4 regions of the Streptomyces nigra genome follow, and region 1 is predicted to be linked to each of the others. Evidence: riboswitches for the same ligand, from Rfam matches in the RefSeq annotation. Region 1 holds a riboswitch; each other region holds the start of a gene.
The links. Region 1 has a riboswitch for cyclic di-AMP ahead of DC008_RS21315 (C40 family peptidase). Riboswitches for the same ligand answer to the same signal wherever they lie in the genome.
Positions count from the first base shown of each region.

Region 2: another riboswitch for cyclic di-AMP. It lies ahead of DC008_RS14010 (transglycosylase family protein); the one in region 1 lies ahead of DC008_RS21315 (C40 family peptidase).
Region 3: another riboswitch for cyclic di-AMP. It lies ahead of DC008_RS20295 (transglycosylase SLT domain-containing protein); the one in region 1 lies ahead of DC008_RS21315 (C40 family peptidase).
Region 4: another riboswitch for cyclic di-AMP. It lies ahead of DC008_RS16305 (M23 family metallopeptidase); the one in region 1 lies ahead of DC008_RS21315 (C40 family peptidase).

Region 1 covers NZ_CP029043.1:4,562,707-4,567,310, reverse strand. Annotated here, with positions in the region: gene pcrA (DNA helicase PcrA) at 1-2,250, opposite strand, end outside; cyclic di-AMP (ydaO/yuaA leader) riboswitch at 2,604-2,763, shown strand; gene DC008_RS21315 (C40 family peptidase) at 2,772-3,923, shown strand; gene DC008_RS21310 (MOSC domain-containing protein) at 3,999-4,541, shown strand.
Region 2 covers NZ_CP029043.1:3,061,196-3,065,799, forward strand. Annotated here, with positions in the region: gene DC008_RS14000 (FtsB family cell division protein) at 1-431, opposite strand, end outside; gene eno (phosphopyruvate hydratase) at 526-1,806, opposite strand; gene DC008_RS14010 (transglycosylase family protein) at 2,030-2,707, opposite strand; cyclic di-AMP (ydaO/yuaA leader) riboswitch at 2,712-2,904, opposite strand; gene DC008_RS14015 (LysM peptidoglycan-binding domain-containing protein) at 3,114-4,109, opposite strand; gene DC008_RS14020 (cytochrome P450 family protein) at 4,253-4,604, opposite strand, start outside.
Region 3 covers NZ_CP029043.1:4,360,208-4,364,811, forward strand. Annotated here, with positions in the region: gene fahA (fumarylacetoacetase) at 1-939, opposite strand, end outside; gene DC008_RS20290 (HAD family hydrolase) at 1,352-2,182, shown strand; gene DC008_RS20295 (transglycosylase SLT domain-containing protein) at 2,246-2,980, opposite strand; cyclic di-AMP (ydaO/yuaA leader) riboswitch at 2,988-3,163, opposite strand; gene DC008_RS20300 (polyprenyl synthetase family protein) at 3,916-4,604, shown strand, end outside.
Region 4 covers NZ_CP029043.1:3,547,964-3,552,567, forward strand. Annotated here, with positions in the region: gene DC008_RS16300 (PrsW family intramembrane metalloprotease) at 1-1,113, shown strand, start outside; gene DC008_RS16305 (M23 family metallopeptidase) at 1,212-2,234, opposite strand; cyclic di-AMP (ydaO/yuaA leader) riboswitch at 2,246-2,403, opposite strand; tRNA gene DC008_RS16310 (tRNA-Met) at 2,708-2,781, opposite strand; gene DC008_RS16315 (dihydrofolate reductase family protein) at 2,945-4,078, opposite strand; gene DC008_RS16320 (MarR family winged helix-turn-helix transcriptional regulator) at 4,201-4,604, shown strand, end outside.

The DNA.
Region 1 (4,604 bases):
GGACAGCGACGCCGCCACACCGCCGGCCGGACCGGACGACAGCGGCGAACTCCCGCCCGTCCGCTTCCAGTCCACGTGCATGGCCGGGATCTCCTCCAGGAACCGGGAGGGCGGGTTGTACGACGGCTGGCCCCAGGCGCTGCGCATCGCGGAGCGCGTCAGATACAGCCGCTCCCGCGCCCGCGTGATGCCGACGTACGCGAGCCGCCGCTCCTCCTCCAGCTCCTTGGTCTCGCCGAGGGCGCGCATGTGCGGGAACACGCCGTCCTCCATGCCGGTGAGGAAGACGACCGGGAACTCCAGGCCCTTGGCGGTGTGGAGGGTCATCAGGGTGATGACCCCGGAGCCGTCCTCCTCCTCGTCCGGGATCTGGTCGGAGTCGGCGACAAGCGCGACCCGCTCCAGGAAGGCGGCGAGCCCGCCGGACTCCTCGCCTTCGGCCGACTCCTGCTCGAACTCCAGGGCGACGGCCGCGAGTTCCTGGAGGTTCTCGATGCGGGTCTCGTCCTGCGGGTCGGTGGAGGCCTGCAACTCGGCCAGATAGCCGGTCCGTTCGAGCACGGCCTCCAGGACCGTCGCCGGGCCGGCGCCGGACTCGACGATCGTGCGCAGCTCCTCCATCAGCGTGTTGAACCGCTTGACGGCGTTCGTGGACCGCGCGGCCATGCCGTAGGCCTCGTCGACGCGGCGCAGGGCCTGCGGGAAGCTGATCTTCTCCCGCTGCGACAGGGCGTCGATCATGGCCTCGGCGCGGTCGCCGATGCCCCGCTTGGGGACGTTGAGGATCCGGCGCAGCGGGACGGTGTCCTCGGGGTTGGCGAGGACCCGCAGGTAGGCGAGGACGTCCCGGACCTCCTTGCGCTCGTAGAAGCGCACACCGCCGACGACCTTGTAGGGCAGTCCGACGCGGATGAAGACTTCCTCGAAGACACGGGACTGTGCGTTCGTCCGGTAGAAGACGGCGACGTCGCCGGCCTTGGCCTCGCCCGCGTCGGTGAGACGGTCTATCTCCTCGGCGACGAACTGCGCCTCGTCGTGCTCGGTGTCCGCGACGTAGCCGGTGATGCGTGCGCCGGCGCCCGCGTTGGTCCACAGGTTCTTGGGCCGGCGGGACTCGTTGCGCTCGATGACGGCGTTGGCGGCGCTGAGGATGGTCTGGGTGGAGCGGTAGTTCTGCTCCAGCAGGATCGTCGTCGCGTCCGGGTAGTCCTCCTCGAACTGGAGGATGTTGCGGATGGTGGCGCCGCGGAAGGCGTAGATCGACTGGTCGGCGTCACCCACCACACACAGCTCGGCGGGCGGGACCTCGGCCTCGGGGGGCACGTCGACGGGGTGCTCGGAGGTGCCGACCAGCTCGCGCACCAGCGCGTACTGCGCGTGGTTGGTGTCCTGGTACTCGTCCACCAGCACATGACGGAAGCGGCGGCGGTAGTGCTCGGCGACGTCCGGGAAGGCGCGCAGCAGGTTGACCGTCGTCATGATCAGGTCGTCGAAGTCGAGGGCGTTGGCCTCGCGCAGCCGCGACTGGTAGAGCGCGTACGCCTGGGCGAGGGTCTTCTCGAACCCGTCGGTGGCCTGGGCGGCGAAGTCCTCCTCGTCGATCAGCTCGTTCTTCAGATTGCTGATCTTGGCGCTGAACGACTTGGGCGGGTACCGCTTCGGGTCGAGATCGAGGTCCCGGCACACCAGCGCCATCAGCCGCTTGCTGTCGGCGGCGTCGTAGATCGAGAACGACGACGTGAACCCGAGCTTCTTGCTCTCCCGGCGCAGGATGCGGACGCAGGCGCTGTGGAAGGTCATCACCCACATCGCGTTCGCCCGCGGTCCGACGAGCTGCTCGACGCGCTCCTTCATCTCGCCGGCGGCCTTGTTGGTGAAGGTGATCGCCAGGATCTGGCCCGGATGCACGTTCCGCTCGCCGAGCAGGTACGCGATGCGGTGCGTGAGCACGCGCGTCTTGCCGGACCCGGCACCGGCGACGATGAGCAGCGGGGTGCCGGAGTGGGCGACGGCCGCGCGCTGGTTCTCGTTGAGCCCCTCCAGCAGCGCGGCGGCGTCGAGGGCCGGGCGCGGGGCACCGTCCCGGTAGTACGCGTCACGGTCCGGCGGCACGTCGAACTTCCCGCCGAACAGATCGTCCGGGATCGACTCCGGAGTGTGATCGTCCTCGGGCGGTGGCGGGTGCTCTTCCCCGTGGGCCCGTGGGGCCTGGAGGTCCGCCAGGAAGCTGTCGTCAAAGAGGCTGCTCATCGCTCTCCGAGTCTAGGCGGCCCCACCGACAACCGGCCGCCGTCCCGAGAACATCACACCCTCCGGTCCGCGGCCCGCCTCCACCCGCGATCACCCGGTGACCGTCCGAAGTCACCCCATCACGCCACACACCGACCTGGATCAATCCCCAGTACCGGCGCACCACACACAAAGAGGGTGAATGGTCGCCAACGCGGACCGATCATCCGTCGGAGCGTCCTCGACCCACTCCCCTGACCGAAGGTCACGAAAATGTATCGGGCATATCGCACATCAACCTTCACAGCGGCCACACCAGTTGGCTACCGTGCCGGGCAGGCCGTACGACCCCCACCGGCGATCGACGCCGGGCCGCACGGCCTCCGCCGAGTCCGGTTCATCCGGAGCCGGGGACCCACCGAACCCGGGGTGAATCGGCCCGACTTCCCGTCCAGGGAACGGCCGTAGGGCAACCCTTCCGAACCACCCGCCCGAACCCGACAGCTAACTCGGTAGGCGGAGCACGGAAGGAGTCGCCTCCCTTGGCGTCGCACCGCAAGTCGCGTCCCTCCGGTACGCGCGTGGCAGGCATACGGACCCCCGCGCTGGCCACCGCGGCCCTCACGTCCGTGGCCCTGCTGTCCCAGACCGCTCAGGCGAGCCCGTCCTCCGACGACCGGCCGAGCCTCGAGGAGGTCGAGAAGAAGGTCGACGATCTCTACCGCCAGGCGGAGTCGGCCACCGAGAAGTACAACGCGGCCAAGGAGAAGACGACCAAGCAGCGCAAGCGGGTCGACACCCTCCTCGACGACGTCGCCCGGCGCACGCAGAAGCTCAACGACGCGCGCGAGCAGCTGGGCCGCAACGCCGCCGCCCAGTACCGCACCGGCGCCACCGCCCCGGACACCGCGACGTTCCTCCTCGCGGACACCCCTCAGGACTACTTCGACCAGTCCCAGCTGATGGACCGTATGACGGGACGTCAGAAGGAATCGGTCGACGACTACTTCACCCAGCAGTCCGCGACGATGAAGAAGCGGCAGGAGGCCACGCAGAGCCTCGAGACGCTCACCGAGTCGCAGAAGGACCTGCGGACGGCCAAGTCCACCGTCCAGAAGAAGCTCGCGGACGCCCGCCAACTGCTCTCCGAGCTGACCGCGCAGGAGAAGGCCCGCCTCGCCGCGATCGAGAAGCGCAAGCAGGAGGAGGCCGCCCGCAAGGCGGAGGAGCTGGCGCAGCAGCAGGCGGAGGCCGAGCGCAAGCGCGAGGAGGCCGCGCGGCAGCAGGAACAGGAGAGCCAGGAGCAGGGCACCACCGCGCCGGACGCGTCGTACGCCACCAAGGCGCAGAAGGCGCTGTCCTTCGCCCGCACGCAGATCGGCAAGCCGTACGTCTGGGGCGCCACCGGCCCGGACTCCTACGACTGCTCCGGCCTCACCCAGGCCGCGTGGAAGGCCGCCGGGGTCGACATCCCGCGCGTGACCTACGACCAGGTGAACGCCGGCACGACGGTCCCCGTGTCCAGCGCCCAGCCCGGTGACCTGGTCTTCTTCTACGACGACATCACCCACGTGGGCCTCTACATCGGCAACGGCATGATGATCCACGCCCCGAAGCCCGGCACGTACGTGCGCGAGGAGTCGATCTTCTACGACGGCGAGTCGTCGATCCACAGCATCGTCCGTCCGGCCTGACGGACAGCGGACAGCGGACAGCGGACAGCGGCCAGCGGCCAGCGGCCAGCGGCAAAGGGGAGGGGGCCCGTGACCATGACGGGGGTCGTGACGGCGGTCAGCAGGAACGAGGTGTACTCGTTCACGAAGCCGAACCGGGAGAGCATCACGCTCCTCGCCGGCCTGGGCGTCGACGGGGACGTCCACGCCGGGGTGACGGTGAAGCACCGCTCGCGGGTCGCCCAGGACCCCACCCAGCCGAATCTTCGCCAGGTGCACCTCATCCACGAGGAGCTGTTCGGTGAGCTGGCCGAGGCGGGTTTCCGGGTGACGCCCGGCGAGCTCGGCGAGAACGTCACCACACGCGGCCTCGACCTGCTCGCCCTGCCGGTGGGCACGCTGCTGCGCATCGGCGCCGAGGCCGTGGTGGAGGTGACCGGGCTGCGGAACCCGTGCCTGCAGATCGACCACTTCCAGGACGGGCTGCTCAAGCGGGTCGTGGGGCGCGACGAGGCCGGCCGTCTCGTGCGCAAGGCCGGGATCATGGGCGTCGTCGCGGAGGGCGGTGTGGTCCACCCCGGCGACGCGATCGAGGTGGAGCTGCCGGACGGGCCGCATCGGCCGCTGGAGCGCGTCTGACCTCCGGTGGGTTCCGTCGCCCCCGCCGATTCACCCACCCTCCGCGCGCGCCCCCACCCGCGC
Region 2 (4,604 bases), 1.5 Mb from region 1:
GTGTACCAGGGGCGGTGGGCCGCGCCCAGGTCGGTCCGCGACTGCCTGGCCGCGTCCGGGTCGACGACGACGAAGCCGGTCTCACCGGGCATCACATAGTGCAGCCGCAGCCGGATCTGCTGCTCGGCGTAGGCGTCGTCCTGCCAGCGGGCCTTGAGGTCGCGCAGTTCCTCGACGCGCCGGGTGGTCGCCGCCTTCTCCCGCTGGAGGTCGGCGATCTCGGCGCGCTGGGAGACGTACTGCCTTATCGGGTACGCCATGGCCACGACGAGGGTGCAGACGACCAGCGCGAGCAGCGCGGCGCGGCTGGTGAGCCGGGAGCGCCGGGCCTGCCGCTTGGTCTGGGAACGGTAGACACGGGCCGCCGTCTGCTCCCCGAGCAACCGGATCCTGGTCGCGGTGGAGAACCGGTCCCGGTCCTTCACGGCCATGTCCCGCCTCCCGTCTCAACGCGCGTACGTCCCCGCACACGGTACGGGACCGAGTACGGGGACGTACGTACGACGCTTCCTACAGGCGCGTGCCTCAGCCCTTGAAGCGGGGGAACGCGCTGCGGCCGGCGTAGACGGCGGCGTCGTCGAGGATCTCCTCGATGCGCAGCAGCTGGTTGTACTTGGCGACGCGCTCGGAGCGGGCCGGGGCACCGGTCTTGATCTGGCCGCAGTTGGTGGCGACGGCCAGGTCGGCGATGGTGACGTCCTCGGTCTCGCCGGAGCGGTGGGACATCATGCACTTGAAGCCGTTGCGCTGGGCCAGCTCGACGGCGTCCAGGGTCTCGGTGAGCGAACCGATCTGGTTCACCTTCACCAGCAGGGCGTTGGCGGCGCCCTCCTCGATGCCGCGGGCGAGGCGCTCCGGGTTGGTGACGAACAGGTCGTCGCCGACGAGCTGGACCTTGTCGCCGAGCTTGTCGGTGATGGTCTTCCAGCCGTCCCAGTCGTCCTCGAACAGCGGGTCCTCGATGGAGACGAGCGGGTACGCGTCGACGAGCTCCGCGTAGTACTCGGTCATCTCGGCCGCCGAGCGCTCCTTGCCCTCGAAGGTGTAGACGCCGTCCTTGTAGAACTCGGAGGCGGCCACGTCGAGCGCCAGGGCGATCTGCTCGCCGGGGGTGTAGCCGGCTTCCTTGATCGCCTCGAGGATGAGGTCGAGGGCGTCGCGGTTGGAGCCGAGGTTCGGCGCGAAGCCGCCCTCGTCGCCGAGGCCGGTGGCCAGGCCCTTGTTCTTCAGGACCTTCTTGAGGGTGTGATAGACCTCGGCGCCCCAGCGCAGGGCCTCGGAGAAGGACTCCGCGCCGATCGGGGCGATCATGAACTCCTGGATGTCCACGTTGGAGTCGGCGTGCGAGCCGCCGTTCAGGATGTTCATCATCGGCACCGGGAGCAGGTGCGCGTTCGGGCCGCCCAGGTAGCGGAAGAGCGGCAGGTCGCTGGCCTCGGAGGCGGCGTGGGCGACGGCGAGCGAGACACCGAGGATGGCGTTGGCGCCGAGGGAGCCCTTGTTGTCGGTGGCGTCCAGGTCGAACATGGCCTGGTCGATCAGGCGCTGCTCGGTGGCGTCGTAGCCGACGAGCTCCGGGCCGATCTGCTCGATGACGGCGAGGACGGCCTTCTCGACGCCCTTGCCGAGGTAACGGTTGGTGTCACCGTCGCGCAGCTCGATGGCCTCGAAGGCGCCGGTGGAGGCGCCGGACGGGACGGCGGCACGACCGGTGCTGCCGTCGTCGAGGCCGACCTCGACCTCGACCGTGGGATTGCCTCGGGAGTCCAGGATTTCCCGGGCTACGACGACGTCGATGGACGGCACGAGCATCTCCTTCGTGGATGTGAAGCCTTTACGCAGCCCGCGTGGGTGCTGCGAGACGAGCCTAACCGGCTCCGGAGGTTCGGCCAGCGGTCGACCGCCCTGTGGACGGAACCGAGAGCGAATTGTTTCCGAACGGAACAAAAAGCGGGCGCGTACATCTACACAGAACCCCGCCCCGGCGCACACGGGGGAACACGCGCCGGGGCGGGGAGCCTGTGGGGGCTTACTTGAGGTGGAGCTGCTGACCCGGGTAGATCAGGTCGGCGTCCTGGACGATGTCCTTGTTCAGCTCGAAGAGCTTCTCCCAGCCGCCCTTGACGTCGTGGTCGGCGGCGATGGTGCTGAGGGTGTCGCCCTTGGCGACCTTGTACTCGCCGTCGCCCTTCTTGACCTTCTTGCCGGTCGGCGTGGTGACGGTCTTGGTGCTCTTCTCGGCGGCCGGACGGTCCGCGGAGCGGGAGGCCGGCTTCTCCTCGGTGGAGCGGGCGCTCTGCTCGCCACCGGTGGCGGCGGAACCGTTGTAGGCCGCGCTCGACAGGCCGGTGCCGCAGTGCGGCCAGGCACCCTTGCCCTGGCCCGCGAGGACCTTCTCGGCTATCGCGATCTGCTGGGCCTTGGTGGCCTTGTCGGCGGTGGAGGCGTACTGCGTGCCGCCGTAGGCCGCCCAGGTCGAGGCGGAGAACTGCAGGCCGCCGTAGTAGCCGTTGCCGGTGTTGATCGACCAGTTGCCGCCGGATTCGCACTGGGCGACGGCGTCCCACTCGGAGGCGGTGGCGGCCGAGGCGCTGCCGGCGGCCATCAGCGGGCCGGCGACGGCGGCGGCGCCGGTGACGCCGACGACGGCGATGGCGCGGGCCGCCTTGGACGGACGACGGTGCTTGCCCTTGCTGGAGAACAGCATGGAGAGATCCCCTCACCGACGCCTACGAGGTGAGCTGTCGGGTTCGGGCCGGTTGAGTTGCCCGGTCGCCCACCACTGGTGCGTGGTGCGCGACTTCACCCCAAGCCGGTTCCGGCCGTGAGCCCCCGGAGGGCCTCGACGTCCGGACCCGGCGCTTACCTTGGGTCCCCCGCTCCTGCCTACGGCGCATGACGCGACGACTGTTCCCGGACGGCCGCCGGCAGGATTCGGCGTGACGGCTGTCGGGGCTCGCACTGGAGGCGAGCGGTCACGACCGTAGACACGCCGCTCGGGGATTTTCAAAGACGATCAAGGCTTCTGAGATCTATCTCTCAGTCCATTCAAAACGGACATTCACCATGAAAGCGGGGCGTGAACTGCCGCTTCATTTGGCCCTGTTCGGCCCTTATTCGGTGGGGACGTCCAGCGTCTGACCGGGAGCGATGCTGTTGGCGTCGGTGCCGATGGCCGCCTTGTTCGCCTCGAACAGCGCGCGCCATCCGCCGTCGACGTCAAGGGAGTCGGCGATGGAGGCGAGCGTGTCGCCCGCGCGGACCCGGTAGGAGGCGTGGCGGCCGGAGGCGGCGGAGTCGCCGTCCGCGGCCTTGGTCTCCTCGGCGCTGGCGCCGCGGTGCCGTCCGGGACCGGCCGGTACGTCCTCGATCGCGGCGGTGTCGACGAGGCTCCAGGATCCGGCACTCTGCCCGGAGTTGTCCTGATTCGTGATCTCGGGGCTCTCCACCGGGGAACTGTCCGGAGAGGCGGTGGCCGTGAAACCGGACTTCTCAGCCTTCTCGGACTTTCCTGACTTCCCGGCCTCGGGCGAGGACGGTGCGGAGCTCTCCGGCGACGCGGACGACGAGCCGCTCGGGGTGTTCGACGCACCGTCGGAGGAGCCCGAACCGCCCGAAGAACCGGAAGACTCGGACGAGTCGGAAGAATCAGAGGAATCGAGCAAGCCGGACGACCCGGACACCTCGCTCGGGGAGTCCCCGGAGACACCGGTGTCGAGGTCGACGGCACCCGACTTCTTGCTGAGCCCGTTGAGCACCGCACAGGTGCCCCACGGGACGGTCCCGCGCTCGGCGAGGATCTTCTGCGCCACGGCGATCTGCTGCGAGCGGCTCGCCAGATCCGGGCTCGCGGCGTAGTCGAGACCGCCGAAGCCCTCCCAGTCCGCCTGGGTCAACTGGAGTCCGCCGTAGTGCCCGTTGCCCGTGTCCGCGCTCCAGGAGCCGCCGCTCTCGCATTCGGCGACCTTGTCCCACACGCTCCCGTCCGCCGCGCTCGCGCCCGAGGCGCCGAGGAGCGGGATGGCGATGGCGGAGCCGGTCACTCCGGCCGCGACGAGAAGAGCCGGAGCCTGACGGGGGCGACGGTGACGACCGTTCCCGGAGAGCATGCGGGGACCTTTCGCGAGACAGCGGTGACCAAGGGACGCGGAATCCGCGTGCCTTCGTTGATGGGTGAACGTATAGGCAGACGATCACTTGTCACAAGTTAATGCCGCGCAGATCACGTGAAGATCACAGAGATGAGCGCATGTCATGTTTGCGGAGCGGAACTCTTGACTCCGACCGGGGTGAACTCCACGGGCAGGGTGCGCAGCCCCCGCATGATGAGACCGCCCCGCCACCTCAACTCGGCGGGATCGGCGGCCAGTCGGAGGTCCGGGAGCCGGGTGAGAAGAGTGGCGAGGGCCGTCTGTCCCTCCAGCCGGGCCAGCGGGGCGCCGAGGCAGTAGTGGATGCCGTGGCCGTAGCCCAGGTGCTGGTTGTCCCGGCGGGAGAGGTCGAGGGTGTCCGGGTCGGCGAACCGCTCCGGGTCCCGGTCGGCGGCGGCCAGGACGACCAGGACCGGGTCACCGGCGGCGATGTGCTGCCCGCCGATGGTCAGC
Region 3 (4,604 bases), 200 kb from region 1:
CATGGTGGAGAAGGGGGGCTCGGAGATCACATGGCCGTTGACGGTCACGGTGATCCGCAGGTCGTAGCCGCCGGGTTCGATCCCGGCGCCGGAGTCGTCGAGGTACGGCAGCAGGGGGTGGGTGCGCTCGGGCGGTGCCGTCCTGGCGTCCTCCAGGGCGTCCAGCGGGGTGATCCAGGCCGACACCGACGTGCCGAAGGACTTGCCGAGGAACGGGCCCAGGGGGACGTATTCCCAGGCCTGGATGTCGCGCGCCGACCAGTCGTTCAGCAGGCACAGGCCGAAGACGTGCTCACGGAAGTCGCCGAGCGGGACCGGGGCGCCCATCGCGGACGGCTTGCCGACGACGAAGCCGACCTCGGCCTCGATGTCCAGGCGGACGGACGGGCCGAAGACCGGCGCCGGGTCGCTGGGGGCCTTGCGCTGGCCGGAGGGGCGGACGACGTCCGTCCCGGAGACGACCACCGTGCCGGAGCGGCCGTGGTAGCCGATCGGCAGGTGCTTCCAGTTGGGGGTGAGGGAGTCCTCGGCGTCCGGGCGGAAGATCTGGCCGACGTTCCGGGCGTGGTTCTCGGAGGCGTAGAAGTCGACGTAGTCCGCGACGTCGAACGGAAGGTGCAGCGTCACGGAGGAGAGCGGGTGGAACAGGTCCGCGACCACCTCCTGGTGCGCCGGCACCGTCACCCAGGCGGTCAGCGCCCGCCGGACGTCCGACCAGGTGGTGCGGCCCGCGGCGAGCAGCGGGTTCAGCGACTCCTGGGCGAGCAGCGGGGCGTACGGCGAGCCGAGCGCCTCGGCCGCGCGGCCCGCGTCGAGGACGTGGTCGCCGAGCCGGACGCCCACCCGGCGCGCGGAGTCCGTGCCCGGGAGGGAGAAGACGCCGTACGGCAGGTTGTGCGCGCCGAAGGGGTCGCCCTCGGGGAGATCGAAGGGGGGCATGGGGTGCTGCCTCACTCTCATACGCTCCGTAAGCCATGTGGTCGGGCCCACGTTACGGGTGAGGTGGCTGTCTTGGGCAGGGTGAACATGCCAGGGACGCCGGGGAGGGCGATCGGCTCCGCCCCAGGTGGCCGGGGCCGGCCGTGGCGTCGCACGCGTCATCACATGTGTCGTCACAGGCATCGTCACCGGGGAGCGGCCCCAACTCGCCCGCAGGAAGGCCGACAAGAAGGCCGACAGGACGGCCGAGAGAAAGACCGGGATGATCGCGTGGGGCGAAATCGCCATAAACGGGCGCTGGTTGTGCGCGCTTGGACACAACTGGGACCGGAACGAGTGTCAACTCATGTGAACCGAGCAGCCGTCCGGTTCAGGTCGAGTCGATGGGCCTTCCTGTCCGTATTCTCTGATCATGGCCGCACCGATCGCATATTCACTCATCGCCACTGACCTGGACGGGACCCTCCTCCGAGGTGACGACACGCTCTCCGACCGGTCCCTCGCGGCCCTCGCGCAGGCGGCGGTGGCCGGTGCCCAGCACCTGGTGGTGACGGGACGCCCGGCGCCCAGGGTGCGGCCCCTCCTGGACGTGCTGGGCAGCAGGGGACTGGCGGTGTGCGGACAGGGCGCGCAGCTCTACGACGCCGGCCGGAACCGTCTGCTGTGGTCCATCACCCTGGAGCGGGACCTGGCGGAGACCGCCCTCGGCAAGATCGAGGCCGAGGTGGGACAGGTGTACGCGGCGGTCGACCAGGACGGCGTCGACGGGCTCACGCTCATCGAGCCGGGGTATCTGATGCCGCACCCCACCCTGCCGGCCGTGCGGGTGCGGCACCGCGACGACCTGTGGTGCGAACCGATCAGCAAGGTGCTGCTGCGCCATCCGACGCTGACCGACGACGAGTTGGCGGCGACGGCCCGCGCGGTGGTGGGTTCGCTGGCGACGGTCACCATGTCGGGGCCGGGCACCGTCGAACTCCAGCCATGCGGCATCACCAAGGCGACCGGCCTCGCGCTCGCCGCCGAGCACCTCGGTCTGGGCCCGCACGAGACGATCGCCTTCGGGGACATGCCCAACGACATCCCCATGTTCGACTGGGCGGCCCACGGGGTGGCGATGGCCAACGCGCACCCGGAGCTCAAGGCGGTCGCGGACGAGATCACCTTGTCCAACGAGGACGACGGCATCGCCGTCGTCCTCGAGAGACTCTTCGCCTGCAGCCTGGCCGAGTTCCCCCACTAGATCTGTCGGACAGGGGAAGCGCCGGCGGAACACGGCCGGGACGTGGGCCGGAAAACGTGGGGCCTAGTAGGGGCCGTTCACGTTGTCGATCGAGCCGTAGCGCGCGGCCGCGTAGTTGCACGCGGCCGTGATGTTCGCGACCGGGTCGAAGGGGTCGTACGCGGTGCCCGCCACGTGGTACGCCGCGAAGGTCGGGTCGATGACCTGGAGCAGGCCCTTGGACGGGGTGCCCGCGACGGCGTTGGAGTCCCAGTTGTTGATGGCGGCCGGGTTGCCCGAGGACTCCCGCATGATGTTGCGGTGGATGCCCTCGTAGCTGCCGGGGATCCCCTTCTGCGCCATGATGTCCAGCGCCTCGCGGATCCAGCCGTCGAGGTTGTTCGCGTAGGTCTTCGCGGAGGCCTGGGTGGCCTGGGCGACGGCGGACTTCTTGACGGGGGCGGACGCGGTGTTCGCCTTGGCAGGCGTGGCCTTCTTCGTGGCGCGGACCTTCAGGTCGACACCCGGGTGGATCAGCCGGGGGTTGTCGCCGATGGCCTTGCGGTTGTCCTTGTAGAGCTGACGCCAGCCGCCCTTGGCGTCGTAGCGGTCGGCGATCCCGTAGAGGGTGTCGCCCTTCTTGGTGGTGTAGCTGACCGAGCCGGTCTTGGCCACGGTGGAGACCTTGGCGGGCTCGGCGGCGCTCGCGGTGGTGGCGCCCAGCAGGGGGAGCGCGAGGGCGGCGGTACCGGTGCCGGCGGCGATGACGCGGCGGGCGAGCGGGCTGGTACGGGTGCGGCGGTGCTTGCCTCGGGACATGGCGCTGTTCGTTCCTCTCCGGCGCCTGCGAGGTGAGCTGTCGGGTTCGGGCGGGAGATGCCCGGTCGTGTCGTCGTGGGACGACGCGACTTCACCCCTAGCCGGACCGGGCGCCATCAAGGCGTCCGGTACGGCGACTTACCTGGGTCCCCCGCTCCTGCCGTGCGTGAGTGCGTAGGTGGATGACTCGGGCGGCGGCAGGATTCGGCGTCCGCCCGACAGAGCGGAACGTATGCGAGAGCACATGTCGGGAACAAGTGCCGCAGACACCTGACGTGCTAGTTGACCATGGTCTGGGGCGTATGGGGTACTTGATCCTTTGCGGTTGCCAACGCTCAACTCGCTTTTGTCGTAAGGCGACGAAGGGGTCCGGCGGGAAGGGGTGGGGGGCGGCGTCGCGTGACCCAACTCACGGCGATCACAACAACGGCAAATCGGGCAATGGCTCCAACTCCCCGTTTATTGCCTGCTCGTCGGACGGGCCTCGTCAGCTCGCCTATCTGTCCCTTGAGTTCGGAAAGTCCGTTTTGCGGATACGTCGGGGAACCTCGCGTGCCGTGCATGTCGTTGAGTGGGTGTCGGGCGCGGGGGTGTGCGGGTGCCGAGTGGCCGGACAGGGCGGAGGTGGCGGAGAGGGCGTCTCCGGGGCGGGCCGGGGTAGACGGGCTGCCGTACGGAGCGGGTCCGTGATCGGCGATGCGGAGTGGCGGGTGCCAGCGTGGCTACACACAGTGACATGCCGATAAATCGATGAATCTCCACCCTTATCAGGTGATCGAAAAACATACCGACCGTGGACCGATGTCGCCCGTGGTGGACGGGTGGGCGGCATCGGTGATCGAAACGTGACCGGATACGCTGACTTGAGTGATGGCAGCGACCTATCGACAAACCGTGTAACCAGCCGAAAGACACCAGCAGACAGGAGACCCCTCGTGACCGTCGTCGGGCCGTTCGGGCTGAGCGTGCGGGACCAGGCTCTGGAAGCCGATGTCCAGGCCGGATTGGCGGCTGTCGAGGAGGGACTGCTCGAAGCCACCAAGAGTGAGGTCCCCTTCATCACCGAGGCCGCCCAGCATCTGGTGCGGGCGGGCGGGAAGCGCTTCAGGCCACTGCTGGTGATGCTCGCCGCGCGCTTCGGGGACCCGTATGCCCCGGGGATCGTGCCGTCGGCCGTGGTGGTGGAGCTGACGCATCTGGCGACGCTGTACCACGACGACGTGATGGACGAGGCCGAGGTCCGGCGCGGGGTGGACAGCGCGAACACCCGCTGGGGGAACTCCGTCGCGGTCCTGACCGGCGACTTCCTCTTCGCGCGCGCCTCGCACATCCTGGCCGACCTCGGGCCGGAGGCGGTGCGGGTGCAGGCCGAGGCGTTCGAGCGGCTGGTCACCGGGCAGATCCTGGAGACGGCCGGGCCGCAGGACGGCCGGGACCCCGTGGAGCACTATCTCGATGTGCTGAGCGGCAAGACCGGCTCGCTGGTCGCGGTGTCCTGCCGCTTCGGGGCGATGATGTCGGGCGCCGACGAGACCGTGGTCGACGTGCTCACGCAGTACGGCGAGCGGCTCGGGGTCGCCTTCCAGCTGGCGGACGACGTCCTGGACATCGCGAGCGACTCCCA
Region 4 (4,604 bases), 1.0 Mb from region 1:
GCGTCCTTCCGCTGGCTGGACCGCGTCGAGCCGGGCCCCTGGCGGAACCTGGTGTTCTCGTTCGCCTGGGGGGCCTGCGCGGCGGCGCTCATAGCGATCGTGGCGAACAGTTTCGCGACCCGCTGGATAGCGACCGCGACCGCCGACCCGTCCCACGCGGACACCCTGGGCGCGACGGTCATAGCGCCCGTCGTGGAGGAGACGGCCAAGGCGGCGGCCGTCCTGCTGGTCTTCCTCTTCCGGCGCCGGGACTTCAGCGGCATCCTCGACGGCGTGGTGATCGCCGGTGTCACCGCCACCGGCTTCGCCTTCACCGAGAACATCCTCTATCTGGGCACCGCCTTCGGCACCGACCAGCTGTCCGGCGGCAGCGGCATCGCCTCGGTGACCGCGGCGACCTTCTTCGTCCGCGTCGTCATGTCGCCCTTCGCGCACCCCCTGTTCACCGTGCTCACCGGCATCGGCTTCGGCGCAGCCGCGCTGGCCGGGGAACGCCAGCGGGTGCGCCGGGTGCTGCTGCCGCTGTCCGGGCTGCTCCTCGCGATGGGCATGCACGCCCTGTGGAACGGCTCCTCCACGTTCGGCGAGTTCGGATTCTTCGCCGTGTACGCGGCCTTCATGGTGCCCGCGTTCGGGCTGCTGGTCTGGCTGATGCTGTGGACCCGGTACCGCGAACTGAGGACCGTCCGCGAGGAGCTGCCGGCCTACGCCGTCGCCGGATGGCTGTCCCCCGCCGAGCCGTTCGCGCTGGGTTCGATGCGGGACCGCCGGGTGGCCCGGCAGTACGCCCGCCACCACGGCGGACGTCCGGCGGCCCGGGCGGTCGCCCAGTACGAGGCGTACGCCACCTCGCTCGCGTTCCTCAGGCGCCGGGGCCGCCGGGGCCGGGCCGGCGCGGACTACGTGGCCCGCGAGGGCGAGTTGCTGAACGAGTTGTGGCTGCGCCGCGCGTGGGCCCGCCCGGCCCTGCAGTACGCGGTCACAGCGCGGACCCGGCCCGTCCCCGCGTACGTGCCCGCGGCGCACGGCACTTGGTGGCAGCAGCCGTACGCCCCGAACGGGCACGCCCACGGCGGACCGCAAGCCCCGGTTTGGAACCCCTACCTCGGGTAGACGGGTCGGGGAGGGCGGCGCGGCACGGACGAAGAACCGGCAGCCCTGACGTCGGGGGGTCGTCGTCAGGACTGCCGGGGTTCAGACGGGGAAGGCGCTCAGGGAGTGAGGCCCTTGCTCCGCAGCCAGGCCAGCGGGTCGATGCCGCCGCTGCTGCCCTCGGGATGCACCTCCATGTGGAGGTGGGCGCCGGTCACATTGCCGGTGGCGCCGACGCGGCCGATGACGTCACCCGTGGCGACCTTCTGGCCGACGCTGACGCTGATCGAGGACTGGTGCGCGAACCACACCTCGGTGCCGTCGTCGAGGGTGAGCTCGGTCTTGTAGCCGTACGAGCCGTCCCAGCCGGCGAACGTGATCGTGCCGGAGTGCACGGCCTTGATCAGGGTGCCGGTCGGCGCGGCGAAGTCGAGGCCCGTGTGGTGACCGGACGACCAGTAGGCGCCGGCCTCACCGAACACCGAGGTGAGCGTGTACGAGGAGGTCGGCAGCGTGTACTGCTTGGCCAGCTCGGCGAGGCGCTCGGCCTCGGCCTTCTTGGCGGCCTCCTCCTCGGCGGCGGCCTTGGCGGCGGCGGCCTGCTCCTTGGCCTCCTTCTCCGCCTTGGCGGCCGCCTCGGCGACCTCCTTCTCGGCGGCGGCGACGGCGGCCGCGGCGGCCTTGCTGTCGACCTGGTCCTGCTGGAGCTCGGCCTGCGCGATGATCCGGCTGCGCAGCGCCTCACCGGCGTCGGAACCGCTCTGGGCGGTCTCGTCGGCGGTCTCGCCCATCGTGCTGAGGGCGGTGGCACTGTCGTCCGCGGCGGAGTCGTCGTCGGAGATCAGGGGCAGGTCCGGCATCGTGATGGCGACCGGCGGCTTGCCGCTCTGCGCGGTGGCCATGCCGCCCGCGCCGACGGCCGCTATGACGCCGACGCCGAGAACCGTGGAGCTGCGGGCGAGTCCCCCGCCGCGCTGCTTGGAGACGCGGTGCCTGCCGCGAACGGGACGGAGGGACTCCGCGGTGGGGTTCCACTCCTCGAAGGGGCCCTCGTCGGTGCGGTGCAGGTCGTAGCCGAAGGTGTCGGCGGTGCGCTGGCCCGGCACGAAGGGGGCTTGCGGGGCAGGACGGTTCGACGCCACGTGGGCGTACTCCTTTCCTTCCTTCTCGCCTACCGGGTTAGCTGACGGGTTCGGAGCAGGAAGGTCTCCTACGCGCGTATACGTGCCGTGTTGCCACGGCGGTATCCGCGAGATTCACCCCAAGGTGGTGGTTCCCCGGTTCCTCTACAGGATTAAGCGTGTGCGCACGGAGCCGACTCTTGTGACGGCTGGGACGACCGCGCTGCGTTATCGAACGTTAATAGACGCGGGGTGCGTATTCCAAGCTGTTCCGCTTGATCATTAACGTTTTCCGGCTGGACTTACGGGTCATCAGCGGCCTAAATCGGGCGAGTTGACTCGCGCGTACCCCCTTCAATACAGCTGACGGTTCGTCAGTTGTTATGCGGAGGGGGTTCGCTCCCTCACGTTCCGTGACAGCGAGTCGGGGGCGCGACAGAGGAGGGAAAAACACTCAGGGCCGGAACTCGAAAGTTCCGGCCCTGAGTCTTCAGTAGCGGGGACAGGATTTGAACCTGCGACCTCTGGGTTATGAGCCCAGCGAGCTACCGAGCTGCTCCACCCCGCGGCGATGTCTCTACTGTACGCCATTCTCGGGACCCACCGCACACGCCTTACCGCCGCACCCGCCCTGCCCGCGCCTACGACCCCCCTCTGACCAGGGCTTTTGTCGCCGTGGTGCGGGACGTGTCACATCAGATCGGGCACCAGGGCGCAAGGCAGGGCGCGCATCAGGGCACCAGGTGGGCGTTGGGCGCCGCGGCCCGTCCCGCGTACTCGGGCAGCACCACGACGTCCACCCCCGCGGCGGTCAGCATCCCGCTGCCGTCGGCGTCCGTGACGAAGGTGTCCGGCTCGCGCCAGGCCGTCACGACCCGCCGCACCCCGGCGGCCAGGATCAGCCGGGCGCAGGGCATGGGCCGTGAGGAGCGGTGCGTGCAGGGCTCCAGGCTGGTGTAGACGGTGGCGCCGGCCAGCCTCGGGTCGCCGGGCGCGATCTTGGCGAGGGCCGCCTCCTCGGCGTGCACGACCGGGTCGCCGCCCTCCCGGGAGTGCCCGCGCGCCAGCTCGGTGCCGTCGGCCGCCACGACGACCGCCCCGACGCTGAAGGCGGTCGGCGAGGGCGGGCACTCGGCGGCCAGGTCGCACGCGAGGGCCAGCCAGTGCCGGTCCGCGGCGGCCGGCAGGACGCCGGTACCGGGCGCGGTCGGCTCGTAGCGGGTCAGGACGACGTCCTCGATGCGCCGGGTCTCGACCAGCCGGAGGCGGCCCTCCTGGTAGCCGCCGGGCCCGAAGAGGCGGGGCGCCCGGGGGTCGCCCACGAACAGCGGGGCCAGCACCAGCTGCAGCTCGTCGGCGAGCCCCTGCCGCAGGAGCTGGGTGTGGACGGTGCCGCCGCCCTCGACCATCAGCCGCTCGACGCCGCGGACCTGGCGGAGGTGGACCAGCAGGTCCCGCCAGTCCAGGTCGTCGCCGAGCGCGACGACGTCGGCGGCGACGGGGTCCTCGCGCAGGCGCCCGGCGCCCTTCTCCGTCGTATAGACGATCTTCTCGCCACCGGTGTGCCAGAAGTTGGCCGCCGGGTCGAGTTCGCCGGACGCGCTGACGGTGACCTTCAGCGGGTACTCGGGCCTGCCGGCGGCCGTGCGGGCCGCGCGCCGCTCGGCGGAGTTCACGAGCAGGCGGGGGTTGTCCGCCCGGATGGTGCCGGCGCCGACGAGGATGGCGTCCACGGAGGCCCGTACCTCGTCGACCCGGTCGAAGTCGGCCGGGCTGGACAGCAGCAGCCGGTCGGGGCCGGTGTCGTCGAGGTAGCCGTCGAGGGAGACGGCGGCGGACAGCAGGACGTAGGGGTAGGACGGCATCGGCACGCTCTCCCGCTCGGCGATCGGGGCTTGGTCGATCGGTGCTTGGCTGATCGGGGTTGGTCGATCGGAACTCGACCGATCGGCTTGGTTCAAGTTTGAAACAAACCTACACTGGACACATGACGACTCGCTGGCTCACCCCCGAGGAGCAGCGCGCCTGGCGCGCCTACATCGCCGCCGTCGCGCTCGTGGAGGACGCGCTCGACCGGCAGCTCCAGCAGGGGGCCGGCATGCCTCATCTGCATTACTCCATTCTCGCCACCCTGTCCGACGCCCCGGAGCGCCGGCTGCGCATGACCGACCTCGCGGAGCGGCTGAAGATCACCCGCAGCCGGCTGACGTACGGCGTCTCGCGTCTGGAGAAGGACGGCCTGGTGGCCCGCGAGGACTGCCTCGTGGACAAGCGGGGCAGCGTCGCCGCCCTCACCGACGAGGGGATGCGGCTCCTGGAGCGCGCGGCCCCCGGCCATGTGGACACCGTACGGTCGCTGATCTTCGACCGGCTGTCCCCGGAGCAGGTGGG